Linked DNA regions of Symmachiella macrocystis. The protein of the gene in region 2 interacts with the protein of the main gene of each other region in a pairwise test. Links are inferred from orthologs where the notes say so. Each region holds a gene or a part of one and is shown on either strand. Other genes may lie near its edges.

The links.
Region 1: the proteins of rho (region 2) and nusG interact in binary tests that used the Escherichia coli proteins (3 or more experiments, as listed by UniProt). The link is inferred for Symmachiella macrocystis from one-to-one orthologs.

The regions. Positions count from the first base shown.
Region 1 is NZ_SJPP01000001.1:3,263,931-3,271,487, forward strand. The notes cover bases 3,619-6,329. They hold nusG (transcription termination/antitermination protein NusG), read left to right. Parts: upstream 3,619-4,510; coding sequence 4,511-5,149; downstream 5,150-6,329. Other genes in these bases: rpmG (50S ribosomal protein L33), read left to right, coding at 3,619-3,620; secE (preprotein translocase subunit SecE), read left to right, coding at 3,978-4,421; rplK (50S ribosomal protein L11), read left to right, coding at 5,265-5,690; rplA (50S ribosomal protein L1), read left to right, coding at 5,765-6,329. Outside these bases: CA54_RS12535 (sigma-70 family RNA polymerase sigma factor), read left to right, coding at 1-1,013; tuf (elongation factor Tu), read left to right, coding at 2,162-3,358; more of rpmG, read left to right, coding at 3,465-3,618; more of rplA, read left to right, coding at 6,330-6,469; rplJ (50S ribosomal protein L10), read left to right, coding at 6,752-7,270; rplL (50S ribosomal protein L7/L12), read left to right, coding at 7,440-7,557. UniProt on the Escherichia coli protein: Part of the processive rRNA transcription and antitermination complex (rrnTAC). The complex forms an RNA-chaperone ring around the RNA exit tunnel of RNA polymerase (RNAP).
Region 2 is NZ_SJPP01000002.1:576,460-584,131, reverse strand. What follows is about bases 4,847-7,672. They hold rho (transcription termination factor Rho), read right to left. Parts: upstream 7,044-7,672; coding sequence 5,649-7,043; downstream 4,847-5,648. Other genes in these bases: coaE (dephospho-CoA kinase), read right to left, coding at 7,433-7,672; ribH (6,7-dimethyl-8-ribityllumazine synthase), read right to left, coding at 5,076-5,546; nusB (transcription antitermination factor NusB), read right to left, coding at 4,847-4,968. Outside these bases: CA54_RS20305 (efflux RND transporter permease subunit), read left to right, coding at 286-2,475; CA54_RS20300 (SDR family oxidoreductase), read left to right, coding at 2,796-4,271; more of nusB, read right to left, coding at 4,534-4,846. UniProt on the Escherichia coli protein: Facilitates transcription termination by a mechanism that involves Rho binding to the nascent RNA, activation of Rho's RNA-dependent ATPase activity, and release of the mRNA from the DNA template.

The DNA.
Region 1 (7,557 bases), on a different replicon or contig from region 2:
CGGTATTTCCGCACGCTAGTGGTCCGTTGACCGACGAAGGCAAGAAGCAGATCTACCGCAATTTCCGCCGGGGAATTCCCGTTGAGCGGTTGGCGAAGCAGTTTTGCCGCACCAAGGCCAGTATTTACCGAATTGTATCGGAAATGCGGGCGCAACGGCTGATTGCTCAACCGATCGATTTCATCGACAGTGAAGATTTCGTGCGGGACGATGCCGACAAGTTGATTCTTGGCCCGGTACCCGTCGTCGAGAAGAAGGCAGCCGCATTTAAGCCGCCGCCGGGCTTGCCGCCCTATTTGGCCAGCCTGTACCGCGTGCCGCTGCTGACTAAGGACGAGGAAGTCTACTACTTCCGTAAAATGAACTACCTGAAGTTCAAAGCGGCCGAATTGCGTGGCAGCCTGGATTCGCGAAAAGCCAAATCGAAAGAAATGGACGCGATCGAAAAGCTGCTCAATGAGGCCGTTTCGGTCAAGAACCTGCTCATTCGGAGTAATTTGCGATTGGTCGTCTCGATTGCCAAGCGGCATTTTCGACCAAACACGAATTTCTTCGAAATGGTCAGCGATGGGAATATGTCGCTGATGCGGGCGATTGAAAAATTCGACTATAGCCGCGGGAATAAGTTCTCCACCTACGCCACCTGGGCGATTATGAAGAACTTCGCGCGATCGATCCCAGCCGAGCACACCCGTTTGGATCGTTTTCGTACCGGAAACGAAGAGGTGTTCCAGGCGAAATCGGATACGCGTTCTGTTCCCTTTGAGCTGGAGTTGAATAATCAACGCCAGCACGAAGCGATTATGAGTATCCTGTCGCAACTGGACGACCGGGAAAAAGACATCATTTTGTTCCGTTTCGGACTGAATCAGGGAACCGAGCCCCAGACGTTGGAGCAGGTCGGTTACCACTTCGGTGTGACGAAGGAACGAATTCGACAACTGGAAGCGCGGGCCTTAAATAAGTTGCGAAAAATTGCCCAGGAGGCCCGGCTCGACATTCCCGGAGTCTAAAACTCCCTCCCGGCTTGCCGAGCAATCGCGCCGCAAGGCGTTGGGAGTTTGGTATCGCATCACAACGTCGCGAACCTCTCACCCATCAGGGTGTCCAGGTTTGCGGCGTTTTTTTTATTGGTCATCACCAAACTTGGAAAACGGCTTGGCTCCATTTTGGGGTGTGCAAAGGTGATTTGAGGTGCCCAGGGGCGTCGGCGGATCGTTGAATGTGGCGTGATTGGGGTGCAAGCGAGCAAAATTTCAGAAAAGGGGAGCCGGAGCGTTGATAAATCCGCAGGACGTTTGTCTAATACGCGGTTTCGCACTGGCAATGACGTCGAAGGTCTCAGCCCATTGGGCTGGTTGAAGTTCGACCTGTTCCCAGCATGTGCCGACCACTCAATCTGGTTTTCTGCGATCTCCTTGCGTTTCGACTTGCATGGGCGGATCGGAATGCTATATTGGGCAGCTTGTTGCGTCGGAATTGTTTCGATTAGTTTTCACAGCGAATAAATTTAGTTTACCGCTAGCGTAGCTCAATTGGCAGAGCCCCGGTTTTGTAAACCGGAGGTTGTGGGTTCAAGTCCCACCGCTAGCTCCAGCGGACAGGCGGAGGAGATGTCTTCGGTGGTCCGCTTCGTGAGGGGCGAGGCTGGGGTCGCAAGGCTGTTGCTCGCCGTTTGTTTGAAGTCGACAATTAGGGGGAATTCCCGAGCGGTCAAAGGGGCCAGACTGTAAATCTGGTGGCTCAGCCTTCGCAGGTTCGAATCCTGCTTCCCCCAATCAAGAGGGCAGCGGTGATTCGGCGTTCATTGCTGTTGGTCGTAGGTTCCGGAGAAACGTTGCGGGCGTCGTATAATGGTATTACCCCAGCCTTCCAAGCTGGAGACGTGGGTTCGATTCCCATCGCCCGCTTTTTCGCGATGAGTTGCGGGGTGGCCGGCTTGGCGATTCGAGTTGGGAGTCCGAGCGACTTGATTCGCTGCTGTAGCTCAGCCGGTAGAGCGCGTCCTTGGTAAGGACGAGGTCGCGGGTTCAAGTCCCGCCAGCAGCTCTTGCAGCTGATTTTGGCGAGCAAGTTTTTGCGGTCGATGAGGCCGTGTTGCATTAAGTGTTGAGTTGGAATTAACAACTGTCCCGGGAGATTGAATAGGTAGGGAGAAGAGATGGCCAAAGAGGTCTTTGAGCGTACGAAGCCACACGTCAATGTTGGGACGATCGGTCACATTGACCACGGAAAAACGACACTCACCGCGGCGTTGTTGATGGTGCAGGGTGCCAAGGGTTTGGCGACGGTGAAAAGTTACGCCGATATCGCTAAGGGCGGAACCGTCCGTGACGAGACAAAGACGGTGACTATTGCCGTTAGTCACGTCGAGTACGAGTCTGAAACCCGTCACTATGCCCACATCGACTGTCCTGGGCACGCTGACTATATTAAAAACATGATTACCGGGGCGGCCCAGATGGACGGGGCGATCCTCGTGGTGTCTGCGGCTGACGGCCCCATGCCTCAGACGCGAGAGCACATTCTGTTGGCTCGTCAGGTTGACGTACCGGCGTTGGTGGTCTTTCTGAATAAGTGCGACCTGGTCGACGACGAAGAGTTGCTCGAGCTGGTTGAGATGGAAGTTCGTGAATTGCTGAGCAAGTACGACTTCCCCGGCGACGACATTCAGGTTGTTCGCGGAAATGCCAAGGGTGCGTTGGATAACCCGACTGATCCAGCCTTTAATGGCTGTATCGCCGAGTTGATGGACGCCTTGGACTCGAATATTCCTGAGCCGGCGCGTGAGTCCGACAAGCCGTTTCTGATGGCGGTGGAAGACGTGTTCTCGATCGAAGGTCGTGGGACGGTTGCCACTGGTCGGATTGAGCAGGGCGTTGTCAATGTCGGCGAAAAAATTGAAGTCGTCGGTTTGAAGGATACCGTCGAGACCACCTGCACGGGTGTCGAGATGTTCAATAAGACTCTCGAAACAGGTATGGCTGGCGACAACGTGGGCTTGCTTCTGCGTGGTGTTAAGCGTGAAGATATTGAGCGTGGGCAGGTCTTGGCCAAGCCGGGTTCGATTCATCCGCACACCAAGTTTGAAGCCGAAGTTTACGTCCTGAGTAAAGACGAAGGTGGGCGGCACACGCCTTTCTTCAGTGGCTATCGTCCTCAATTTTACTTCCGTACAACCGACGTGACCGGGGCTGCCAAGCTGCTGGGTGATGCCGAGATGTGCATGCCGGGCGACAATGTTCGCTTGGAAGTCGAAATGGGTTCGCCGGTCGCCTTGGAGGACGGAAGTCGCTTCGCGATTCGTGAAGGTGGCAAGACCGTCGGCTCGGGTGTTGTGACCAAGATTGTTGAGTAATTGTGATTCAGTGGGCACCCGCCGGCAGTTTTTCGGCGGGTGTTCATTTTCTGTATCGGTTTCGGCGCGGCCGCGTGCCCGTGCCGGGAATAGGTGGAGTGAAGTCATGGCCCGCGAGTATGTTTGGCTGGAATGCACCGAGACCGGTGATCGGAACTATCGTGTTCAAAAAGAAACACGTGGTGCAGAGCGGCTGGAATTGAAAAAATATTGCCCGCGGCTTCGCCGTCATACGGTCCACAAAGAGTCACGGAAGAAGTGATGTCGCGGCGATGGGCGGCGGGTTCTCCGTCGCGTTTTTGGGAGTCCGGCAATTCACCAATGCCTAGGGGTGTAGCTCAATTGGCAGAGCACTGGATTCCAAATCCAGCGGTTGGGGGTTCAAGTCCCTCCGCCCCTGTTTTTATGCTCGCCGCTGACTTGCCGCTGGCACGACATGATTGAGGATGGTGTGGCTTGCCGGCAGTTTGCCGCGTATTGTCCAGGCTGTTGAGAGGATGGCGGGGGCCGCCGTAGTGCGGATGTGGTTTTTCGGAGCCAATTTTCATGGCCACGCAGCTTTTAGGAAAAGGTTGCCGGTCGTTCACACGTGATACAAATCGCCCTGGGGCGTGAATTCATGGCAAACGCAAAAAAAAGCACCTCATTTTTGGGCGAACTGCTGAGTTTGCAGTCGTATAAGCCAAAGCAGGGACGGCTTGTCCGGCAGCTGACGACAGCTGGCGTGGCGCTGATTGCGCTGCTCGGGGCGGTTTCGCTCTCGCAGGGCCCGATGGTTGGTGTTGAGCCGGAATTGGTTCGCATCGGTGTACCGGTGTTGTTGTTTCTGGTTGGCTTGGTGTTCGCTTTTCGGGTTGTGAACTATTCTGTGTTTGCCGACTTTTTGATTGCCGTGCAGGGAGAGTTGACCAAGGTCTCCTGGCCCAGCAAGCAGGAATTGAAGAATTCGACGATCGTTGTTGTGGTGACGATGTTCGCTTTGGGCGGCATGCTGTTGGTATACGATCTTTTTTGGTACAAATTAATGACAACAGTCGGCGTGCTTGTTGAGGCGTCGTCTTAGCGTTATGGGGCGAGATCGCCCTTGGTGTGTGGGTTGGCCGGTCGTCTGCTGTGTTGCGTCGCTTGCAGACGGGAGCCTTGTTGGCGATTGTGTTTAGTCGTCAAATTCTACTGGGGTTCCGGCAGGGTGAAGGAAAGGCCGTCATGGCTGATGAGACCAATGCAGGTGGCGAAGCCGCTGAGCTTGAAAATACGGAAATGCTCTGGTATGTGCTCAAGATTCAGAGCAACCGTGAGAAATCCATAAAGAAGTCGCTTGAGCGGCGTATCAATCGTGAGGGATTGGAACGCTACTTCGGTGAGATTATCATTCCGACAGAAAAAGTGTCGGAAGTTAAAAACGGAAAGAAGAAAGTCACCGAGCACAAGTTGTTTCCCGGCTATTTGATGGTCAACATGATCCTCAATGATGATACGTGGTTTCTGGTGCGGGAAACAGGCGGAGTGGGGGACTTTACCGGTTCGGCGAATAAGCCGATTCCGATGCAGGAGCACGAAATCGCTCGGATGCTGGGTCGTGAAGAGCAGAAGGAGGAAGAGGCGCCGCGGGTGGCCCTGACGTTTGGCGTGGGGGATACCGTGAAAATCAAAGAAGGCCCGTTTGAGGGGTTTGAAGGCGCGATTGATACCGTGGATGAGACAACCGGTCGTTTGACAGTGCTGGTTGAAATTTTCGGCCGCACGACACCGGTCGAAGAGCTCGAGCATTGGCAAGTTGAGGCCGTCTGAAATCAGCGTGGCGGAGCGTGCGTCTCGTTCGGGGAATGCGATATTGAGGGATCGGCCAGCGGGTTCGATGTCACCAAGAAACAATTTTTCGGCAGTTTAATAAAGCAGGCAAGCGATGGCGAAGGAATTAGTTACAACGATCAAGGTTCAGGTGATGGGTGGCCAGGCAACGCCGGCCCCTCCCGTCGGTACCGCGCTCGGTCCTCACGGTGTGAACATTGGTCAGTTCGTGATGCAGTTCAACGAACGGACCAAGGAGTTCACTGGTACCACGATTCCGGTGATCATTAGTGTTTACAACGATCGCTCGTTCGACTTCGTGCTGAAAAGCCCGCCTGCAGCGATTTTGCTCAAGCAAGCGGCTCAAATCGCCAAGGGGTCTGGTAACCCCAAAGCGGATAAGGTCGGCACTGTGACACAGGCGCAGTTGGAAGAAATCGCCAAGACGAAATTTGAAGATCTGAATGCACCGGACATCGCCCAGGCAGCACGGATCATTGCCGGCACCGCGAGAAGCATGGGGCTGGAAGTCGTCGGTTAATCAGCGGCGCTGTGAAGGCACCGGATACATTTGAAGTGATCAAGTCAGTTGGAAAGAGTAGTCGAGGCTCGATGATGGCAAAGCAATCCAAGCGGCAGGAATTTCTGTTGAAGCAGGTCGAGGGGCTAACGAGTGTTGGTTTGACCGAAGCGGTCGCCAAGCTCAAGGGCTTGGAACCGTCACTGCCTAAGAAGATTCCGGCCTGTAAGTTTGACCAAACAGTAGAAGTCGTTATGCGGTTGGGCATCGACGTCCGTCAGGCTGACCAGATGGTGCGGGGTTCCATTGTGTTGCCGCATGGAATCGGGAAGTCCAAAACGGTACTGGTTTTTGCTCAGGGTGAAAATGCGACCGCGGCCGAAGAAGCCGGCGCTGATTTTGTGGGTGGCAAGGAATTGGCGGATAAGGTGAAGGATGGCTGGCTGGAATTCGACGCAGCGATCGCTACGCCCGACATGATGGGTGTAGTGGGGCCGTTGGGCCGTGTGTTGGGACCGCGGGGGCTGATGCCTTCGCCTCGTGCTGGCACGGTGACCCAAGATGTGGCGAACACGGTCAAGGAATACAAAGCGGGTAAGGTGGAGTTCCGCGCTGATGCTGGTGGCAATGTGCACTGTGTGATGGGCAAATTGTCGTTCAGTGAAGAGCAGTTGGTGGACAATATTTCCGCTTTCATCAAACAGATTCGGGCGATGAAGCCGTCGGGCTCCAAAGGGGTTTACGTGCGAACCATCGCCGTGTCAGCCACACACAGCCCGGGAATTGGTATCGCGTTGTGATACTTGCGGCGGTACGCACTCGGTTGGCCGGAGTGTGTGCTGAGCGACGCATTGACTGTTTTTCAGTCAACATGGCTGCTTGAAATGTGGCATCGGCGGGATTGTTTGGGCGATTCTGACGCTTTTGGCATAGAAATCGCTTCGGACGCGTGACTTTTTTCTCCCGTTGGTTTAGTGTACGCGAGAAGCCCCGGCGCAGCCGGTTTGTAGCAGCCTCCTGGGCTGCCCTTGGGATCGGTGAAAAATTTGCGCTGGGCGCACTAGCATTGATTGTTAAGTAGCATGAGTAAATACATCAAGGAATTGATTGCGTCGGATGTCCGTGAGCGGATCGGCGACGTGCAGGAGCTTTTGGTGATTGATCCGTCGAAGGTCGATGCGATCACAACCAATCAGTTGCGCTTGGACCTGCGAAAAAAAGAAATCAAGATGGTGCTGGTCAAGAATTCCTTGGCCCGTATGGCACTGAATCAGGCGGGTGTTTCCGCCTTGGATCCGATCTTGGCCGGTCCGTCGGCCTTGGTTTGGGGTGGCGAGGATATCGTCGCGTTGTCCAAGGAGATGGCCAGCTGGGCCAAGGAAATCGACGGATTGGAAATCAAGGGCGGCACGGTTGAGGGGACGACGTTGTCGGCCGCTGACGTGGAAGTCCTGAGTAAGAGTCCAGGCCGTCTGGAGTTGATCAGTCAGATTGCCGGGTTGGCACTCAGCCCAGGTGGTCAATTGGTCGGTGCCTTGCTTGGTCCCGGCGGTAAGGTGTCCGGGCAGGTTAAGGCCCACTCGGAGCGAGAAGAAGAGTAGTCGCTTCGGTTTATTGTTTGAGTTGAGTTTTGAAGAGCGGCTGGAAACTAGAAGAGCTTGATTTGCGTCGATTGGGGGCGTCGGCTCGTGAGTGATCCTGTCTGCGAATCTCCTATAAATTCTGTATATGCGTCCAACGATTTTGATGTGCTGAGAAAGGAACACGGTTATGGCGACGGCTGATGTTATTGAATACGATGAACCGACGGTTGAGTTGGGTGACAAGATTGCTGGCTTGACATTGTTGGAGGCCAAGAAGCTGGCCGACTATTTGAAAGATCACCATG
Region 2 (7,672 bases):
TTGGACTTGCGGGACAGCTTCTGGAAGATCGATAGGAGTATATAGCCCCAGCTGATACGCCCCTGCCCGCCAACCGCGCGGCACGGCCCCGGAACTACAATTATACGTGTTATGACTGTCTCGTCGTCTCGGCAACCTCTACGCCCCCGACACGATCTGTTTACTGAGGAAAAGCCTGGCGATCCGGCCAGCCTTCTGCGGCTCGATCTTCGCTGCGGTTTTGGCGGTAAACATTTTGTACACGTCAACGATACAGCGATTAACAACAACTGAGAGGACGTGGCTTTGTCGACCCTTTCCGAGTTTTATCAAAAACACAGCGGCAAGTTGCTCCTCCTCACGCTGTTGTCGTTTCCAGTGCTGTTTGTCAAAGCACAAACATTGCCGGCGAACAACGACATCGAGACCTGGCTGCCTCGCGATTCCGAAGTGCGTGCCAACTATGAGGATTTCAAGCGCGATTTTGGCGTAGAAGAACTCATCGTCGTCGGGATTGAAAACACATCGAAAGATGATGTGTTGGTCGAAGCGGTTTGCGAACGGCTGGAACGGCTCGACTGTGTGCGGAAATGTTGGTCTCCCGGACGGATGCAAGCCATTATGACCAGCTTTGGCGTTGACGACGTCGAAGCGGAAACGCGACTGAAGGGATTGACCCTATCCCAAGACGGCCGATTGGTGGGATTGATTTGCTTGTTGTCCCCCGAAGGATATGGCGATCGTGCGAAGACGGTCGATGCCGTGACTGGTGTGCTGGAGTATTGCCAACTCCGGGGCGATCAGGTCCGCCTGGCTGGCGCGCCGGTCATCGTCACCGAATTGGACCGATTGGGGAGTGAAGAGGAAAACCAGAAATTCTTTTTCATCACCTTGTTGGTCTGTTGGGGATTGTTGTCCTACACCACGCGGCAATGGCAATTGTCACTAGCGCTGCTCGGACTGACCATTTGGGCCATTCAATTGACGTTAGCAGGTATTCACGTTGCCGGCGGGGAAATGAACTTCATCCTCAGCGCGTTGTCAGTGATGGTGATGATATTTACGTTGGCTGTTTCGATTCACTTCATGCATTACTACACCGCCGCACCTGACGACGACGACCCATTAAGGCAGGCATTGAAAACCGCCTGGAAGCCCTGCTGTCTAGCGACATTGACCACAACAATCGGCCTGGTTTCGTTAGCGGTCAGCGACATCCTCCCCGTCAACCAATTCGGTTATGCGGCTGCATGGGGCTCGGTGGTGGCATTGATTACCGGGTTGGGTTTAACGCCCGCTTTGATGACGATCTGGCCACCACAGGCTCAATGCGAAGAGCAAGGCGCGGCGATCAGTTCTCGCCTGGGAGATTGGATCTCGACACACAGCAAAGTCGTTTCCTTGGTCACGGTAACTATGATCATGGTGACGTGCGTGGGGTTGTTGTCGATCGAGACAAAGATTGATCCGCTCGACTTCCTCCCCAAAAACAGCAAAGTCCTCACCGACGCACAGCGTGTGGAAGCTCAACTCACGAATATCGACTCGATTGAAGCAGTCGTCGAGTTTCGTGACAACGATCTGCCCTTTACTGAGCGGTTGGAAAAGGTACGTGAAATCGAAGCTGTGATCGCCGGCCATCCCGCCGTTCGGCACACGATTTCCTCAGCGTCGTTTTTCCCCTCAGAGATGCCGCAAAACCCGTTTACGCTCGGGCGGCTATTAAAACGCGCCGAATCGCAGCGGGAGCACAACGAATATATTGCCGACGGCGAACGGCTGTGGCGGATCTCCGCGCGAATTAGCACAAGTGAAGGGTTGTCACAGCACGAAATCTTTGAGCAACTGCAAGCACGGGCCGAAGGGTTGCCTGTCCGCTTTACCGGCATCGCCCCCATGTTGAATCACGCACAGCAGGAGATCTTTCGAGGGTTTCACGAGAGCTTTTTGATGGCATTTTTGATCATCACCGGCGTAATGGTCGTTTCGTTGCGGTCTTGGAAAACGGCCATGGTGGCGATGATTCCTAATCTGACGCCGATTTGTATTGTCTACGGGATTCTGGGCTGGGTCGGTATGCCGGTCGACATCGGCATGATGATGTCCGGCAGCATCGCTTTGGGGATTGCCGTGGACGGCACGTTCCATTTTCTGGTGCACTATCAATCACAGTTCAACCGCGGAATCTCCTCCGCCCAGGCGTCGCGTGAGGCACTCCGGCAAACTGGGGGCCCGATCTTTAAGGCGGCTCTGATCTCCAGCATAGGCATGCTGGCGTTGACTCTGAGTAGCTTTGCACCGACAGCCCGGTTTGGCCTGTTGATGTGCTCGCTGTTGATTGCGGCCTTGGTCGGCGATTTGGTATTATTGCCAGCACTGCTGTGCCTCCGCCCGAGTCGTCTCCGTCAACATAAATCGGCGGCGTCGGAATTAGCGGGGCCACACAGGCTGCCAACAACGCCTGAACCGGCTGTATTGGCGGATAGGGTCGCATGACCGCCGAGAGTTTCGCTCTGAATCAACACCCTTCCCGTCGATACTTTTCGTTGAGAGCTTGCCTTTCGCAAATTTAAGATACGTCTTGAAATCGTTCCCGCAACCGAGACAATTGTCTTTCTCGCAAAAGAGAGGACGCCAGGTGTCGGACCTCTTTCTCTGTTGAGAGGTTTCAAATCTCGGGGATGCGTATCCTGATCCCTTAGTTTTCCGCGGTAAACCACAACCTGGGTTCGTAAAACTGCACAAATTTCGACAGCACGCACGACTTGTCCCATTGGAACGCTTGATCTCTTCTCACTGATTTCGGAAGCCCTTGTATGTCCTACCAGTTACTGACCGGTGCCACTGGCCTGTTGGGCCGTTATTTGATTCGTGACTTGATGCAAGCCGAAGTCCCGTTGGCGGTGCTCGTCCGCCCGACGCGGAAGGCTTCCGTGCGTCAACGTGTTGAGCAAATGATGGCTTTCTGGGAAGAACGTCTCGGACACGCCATGCCTCGACCGGTGGTCTTGGAGGGGGATATCAGCCAGGAAAACCTGGGGCTGGATGACCGCTCGGTCAAATGGGTTACAGAGCACTGCAGCGGCATGATTCACAATGCCGCCAGTTTGACCTTCCACAGTACCGGACCGGAAAGCGAACCTTGGAGGTCAAATATTCAAGGGGTGCGACACGTCTTGGATCTGTGCGAAAAGACGGGCATCCGCCAGTTTTTGCACATGTCGACCGCTTACGTATGCGGGCTCCGCGAAGGCCGCGTGCTGGAAACGGAATTGGATGTGGGGCAGGAACGGGGCAACGATTATGAAATGAGCAAAATCGACGCCGAAAAAATGGTGCACGCGGCGACGTTCATCGACGACCTCACCATCTGTCGCCCGGCAATCATTGTCGGCGATTCTCAAACTGGCTACACAAGCACCTACCACGGGTTTTACGCCGCTTTGCAGTTGGCCTACACCCTTGTTCGCTCGATGGATCCAGACGATACGGGTCGCGTACGTTCCATCGCACGATTTGAACTTTCCGGTAATGAATCGAAGAATCTGGTCCCCGTGGATTGGGTCAGTGCGGCAACGGCACATATTGTCACGCACCCGGAACTGCACGGTCAAACTTACCATCTGACCCCGCGGCATCCGGCGACGATTCGTCTGGTGAGCGATATTTTAGAAGACGCCACGCGGTTTTATAGTGCGAAGTTCGTTGGCGAAGATGCGGAAATCGACGACTGGGGCGAAGCTGAGCAAATCTTCAACGACAACATTCACGTCTACAACTCGTATTGGCGGGATGACCCGACGTTTGATTGCACAAACACCTTAACCGCCATGCCGCACCTGCCCTGTCCCGATGTGGACCGCGAGATGTTGTTACGGATGTCGAAAGTGGCGATCGACGGGAACTTTGGCGGTGGTCGCGACAAACGGGTTGACCTCGATTTCGACCCGCATCAACACCTCAAACCGTTGGTGGATGCCGGAGAAAAACAAACGAACGGCCAAGCCGACGCGCATCTCTTGGGGCTGGAAGTCACCGGTGGCGGCGGCGGCGCTTGGCACCTGATGCTGCAGGATGGCAAGTTGGTGGGGGCCGATATCGGCCGCGATCAAAAATGCACCGCCGTCTACCGTTTGGATGCCGACACCTTTGCCACTTTGGCGACAGGACAAGAATCAGCCAGCTCCGCCCTGGACAAAGGGCAATTGGTCATCGACGGCAATGGATTGTCCCGCTCGGAACTGGTGGACATTTTCGACGAAATCGTCCGCGGCTCGGGGGTTGGGAAATAACGCCCCTTGGACGTAGTCGCTGCCCTCTTACTGCTGCAGCGCTCAGTTGAGTATAGCGCCGCCCCGATTCGGGGTGCCACTGACGACTCGTATACCGGACGCACGTGAACCGACGTCCCTGGGTAGGGGGAAGCTCAGCTTTACTCGGCGCTGGCGGGCAAGCCGCCAGTGGCACCCGCATCGGAGCATAAGAGGCACCCGCGTACGCTTATCACGTAGGTCCACCCGCACCGAAGATTTCTTGGGCGCTGGCGGATTCTTGTTACATCGCCTGCGTCGGAGCGTCGGGGGATTCGTCGGTCAAGGTGGGCATTAACTGGTCCAGGATTCCATTGACGAATTGCGACGACTGCGCGTTGCCGAATTTCTTTGCCAGCTCTAAGGATTCGTCGATGACCACCCGATTGGGTGTGTCGGTATAGAGCAACTCGTAAGCACCGAGACGCAACACGTTGCGATCTGTCGGCGCCATTCGCCGCAATGACCAGTTCGCGGCCACCTCTTCGATACGTGTATCGATCACGTTGCGCCATTCCAGCGCACCGGTAAATAAGTTCCAGCAAAAATCGCGCAGGGCTTGGTCCTCAAGCCGTTCTTCGATGAATTCACCGGCAGACTCTAAATTGCCGGCGGGATTGAGATCCTGTCGGTAGAGCAGTTGTAGGGCCGTTTCTCGTGCCCGGCTGCGACGCGCCATGAAAAGCCTTAGCCTCAAAGCTGGAAGGAATTGCCGCTTGCGGCAATTAGGGGGGAGGGACTGAAAGAATGCAAGTCTGTTTTTCAACGTTGCCGAATCATCTCCGGCTAACCTCTTAGCTTAGCCATCAAATTGGCCATTTCAATAGCAGCAAGCGCGGCGTCACGGCCTTTGTTGCCCGCCTTGCCGCCGGCACGGTCCTGGGCTTGTTCCATGTTCTGGCAAGTCAACACGCCAAACGTCACCGGGACTCCGGTTTCGCGGCCTGCTTGCATAATGCCTGCAGCCACTTGTTGGTTGATATATTGATCATGGGTCGTTTCCCCTTGAATCACCGCACCGAGGCAACAAACGCCGGCGTAGTTTCCACTACGGGCAAGATTGTCGGCGACGATAGGGATTTCAAAAGATCCGGGGACCCAGACGACGGTGATTTGGTCGTCGGCGACGCCGTGCCGGTGCAGTGTGTCGATGGCCCCGTCTAACATCAGGCGGGTCACCAGTTCATTCCAGCGGGCAACAACAATGGCAAACCGGCCAGCGGAGGACAGCAAATCACCTTGGATTTCTTCAGGCATGGGTGTGTCTTTGTGAAACGATCATTGTCCGGAGAGGGAGCCACCGTCGTTTTGCGATCAAGCAATAACGGTAGGCTCGATGAAAACAAAGCAGACCGGGCATTAACTCAGGTTCATGCTTTGCAAGAATTCTTCGTTGGTTTTAGTGCGTTGCATGCGGTTGACCAACAGTTCCATGGCGTCGACCGGATTCATGTCGTTGAGGACGCGCCGCAAAATCCAAATGCGGCGCAATTCGTCTTCGTTGATCAATAATTCTTCACGGCGGGTGCCGGAGCGATTGACGTCGATGGCCGGCCAAATCCGTTTTTCCACCATGCGGCGATCTAAGTGCAACTCGGTGTTACCGGTTCCCTTAAATTCTTCGAAGATGACTTCATCCATACGGCTGCCGGTGTCGACCAGGGCAGTCGCCACAATCGTCAGGCTGCCCCCTTCTTCGACATTCCGGGCGGCTCCGAAAAACCGTTTGGGATGCTGCAAGGCATTGGCATCGACACCACCGGAGAGGATTTTTCCGGAGTGCGGAACTTCGGTGTTCCAAGCGCGGGCCAACCGCGTGATGGAATCCAGAAAGATCACCACGTTTTGGCCATATTCGACCATCCGCTTGGCCTTTTCGATAACCATCTCAGAGACCTGAATATGCCGACTGGGCGGCTCATCAAATGTACTGCTGATGACCTCGCAATTGTGCCCCTTGACGTGCCGTTCCATTTCCGTGACTTCTTCGGGCCGCTCATCAATCAGCAGCATGATCACATACGCTTCGGGGTGTGCGGCGAGTACGGCTTGCGCCAATTGTTGCAGCAAAATGGTTTTCCCTGCCCGCGGTGGCGAAACGATCAGCCCGCGTTGTCCCATACCAATCGGAGCGATCATGTCGACGACACGCGTACTGAGCACGCTGGCTTCGGCGGCTAGACGCAAGCGTGTCTCGGGGTGCAGCGGCGTTAGGTCGTCGAAGAAGACCTTCTCGGTGAGCAAGTTGGGGTCTTGGCCGTTGATGGCTTCGACGCGTAACAGCGCGAAATAACGTTCGTTTTCCTTCGGGGGACGAATTTGGCCGGCGACGATGGCACCGTTACGCAGTCCGAACCGCCGAATCTGGCTGGGAGAGACGTAAATATCGTCCGGGCAAGGCAAGTAATGGTAATCCGGGCTGCGGAGAAACCCAAAGCCATCGGGAAGCACTTCCAGTGTTCCTTCACCGAACATCAAGCCGTTGAGTTTGGTGCGTTCTTTGAGGATCTTGAAAATCAGATCCTGTTTTTTGAGTCCAGAGTATTCAGTGACTTGCTCTAGCCGGGCTTGGGTGAGCAACTCCTTCATGGTCATCCGTTGCAATTCAGCAATGTGAATGTCGCCCCGCTTGATCTCTTCGTAGCGTTCATCGGCTGAGTTGGCACGAATGCGGTCGGCTCGGCTGGCGTTCTCGTCGGAACGGCTTTGACCGCCAACGGTCGAGGTTTGCGAACCGCTTGTATCGCGCTGCATGGCGGCGCTCAAAGGCCCTGCCCCCTCGACGGTGGAGGTGGAGCCGGTTTGCTCGCTTTTGGGGCTGCGAGGCTTAGTGGACTTGGCCATTGTTCAAGACTTTCTGGTTGGTGGTCGAATGACCGAATGGATGGAATCCATTGAGGGTGGGCGAATTAAGCGACTTGGATTGTTGCCGCCGGTTTGTGGCTGCAACACTATGGAATAAACCGATTGGTGGATTTGTGGGTTGGAATTCCGCGCTGGGCGGGTGAAACGAGGTCGTTTCACGTAAGGCATGATTTTTGGTCGCGAGCTTCCGTGCTGGATGTGGACATTCTGAAAGGAGAGATACCCCGATTTTGGCTCGCATCATTTCCGCCAAGTCTCTGGAACACCCGTGTCTCATATTAGCTCTTCGCCGAACTCTCGGCAATCTTCGCGACGACTTGCCGCAGTTGTTGGGCTGCGAATTCAACAGTTGTTGAATTGTCGATGACGTGGTCTGATAATTGTTTTTTAGTCTCTAGGGGAAGTTGATTGGCTTCTCGGGACGCGAATTCCTCCGCGGTCCAGTTCCGATTTAGTATCACACGGTTGCGGCGGGTTTCCTCCGGCACGTCGATGAACACGACAGTGTCGCAAAAATC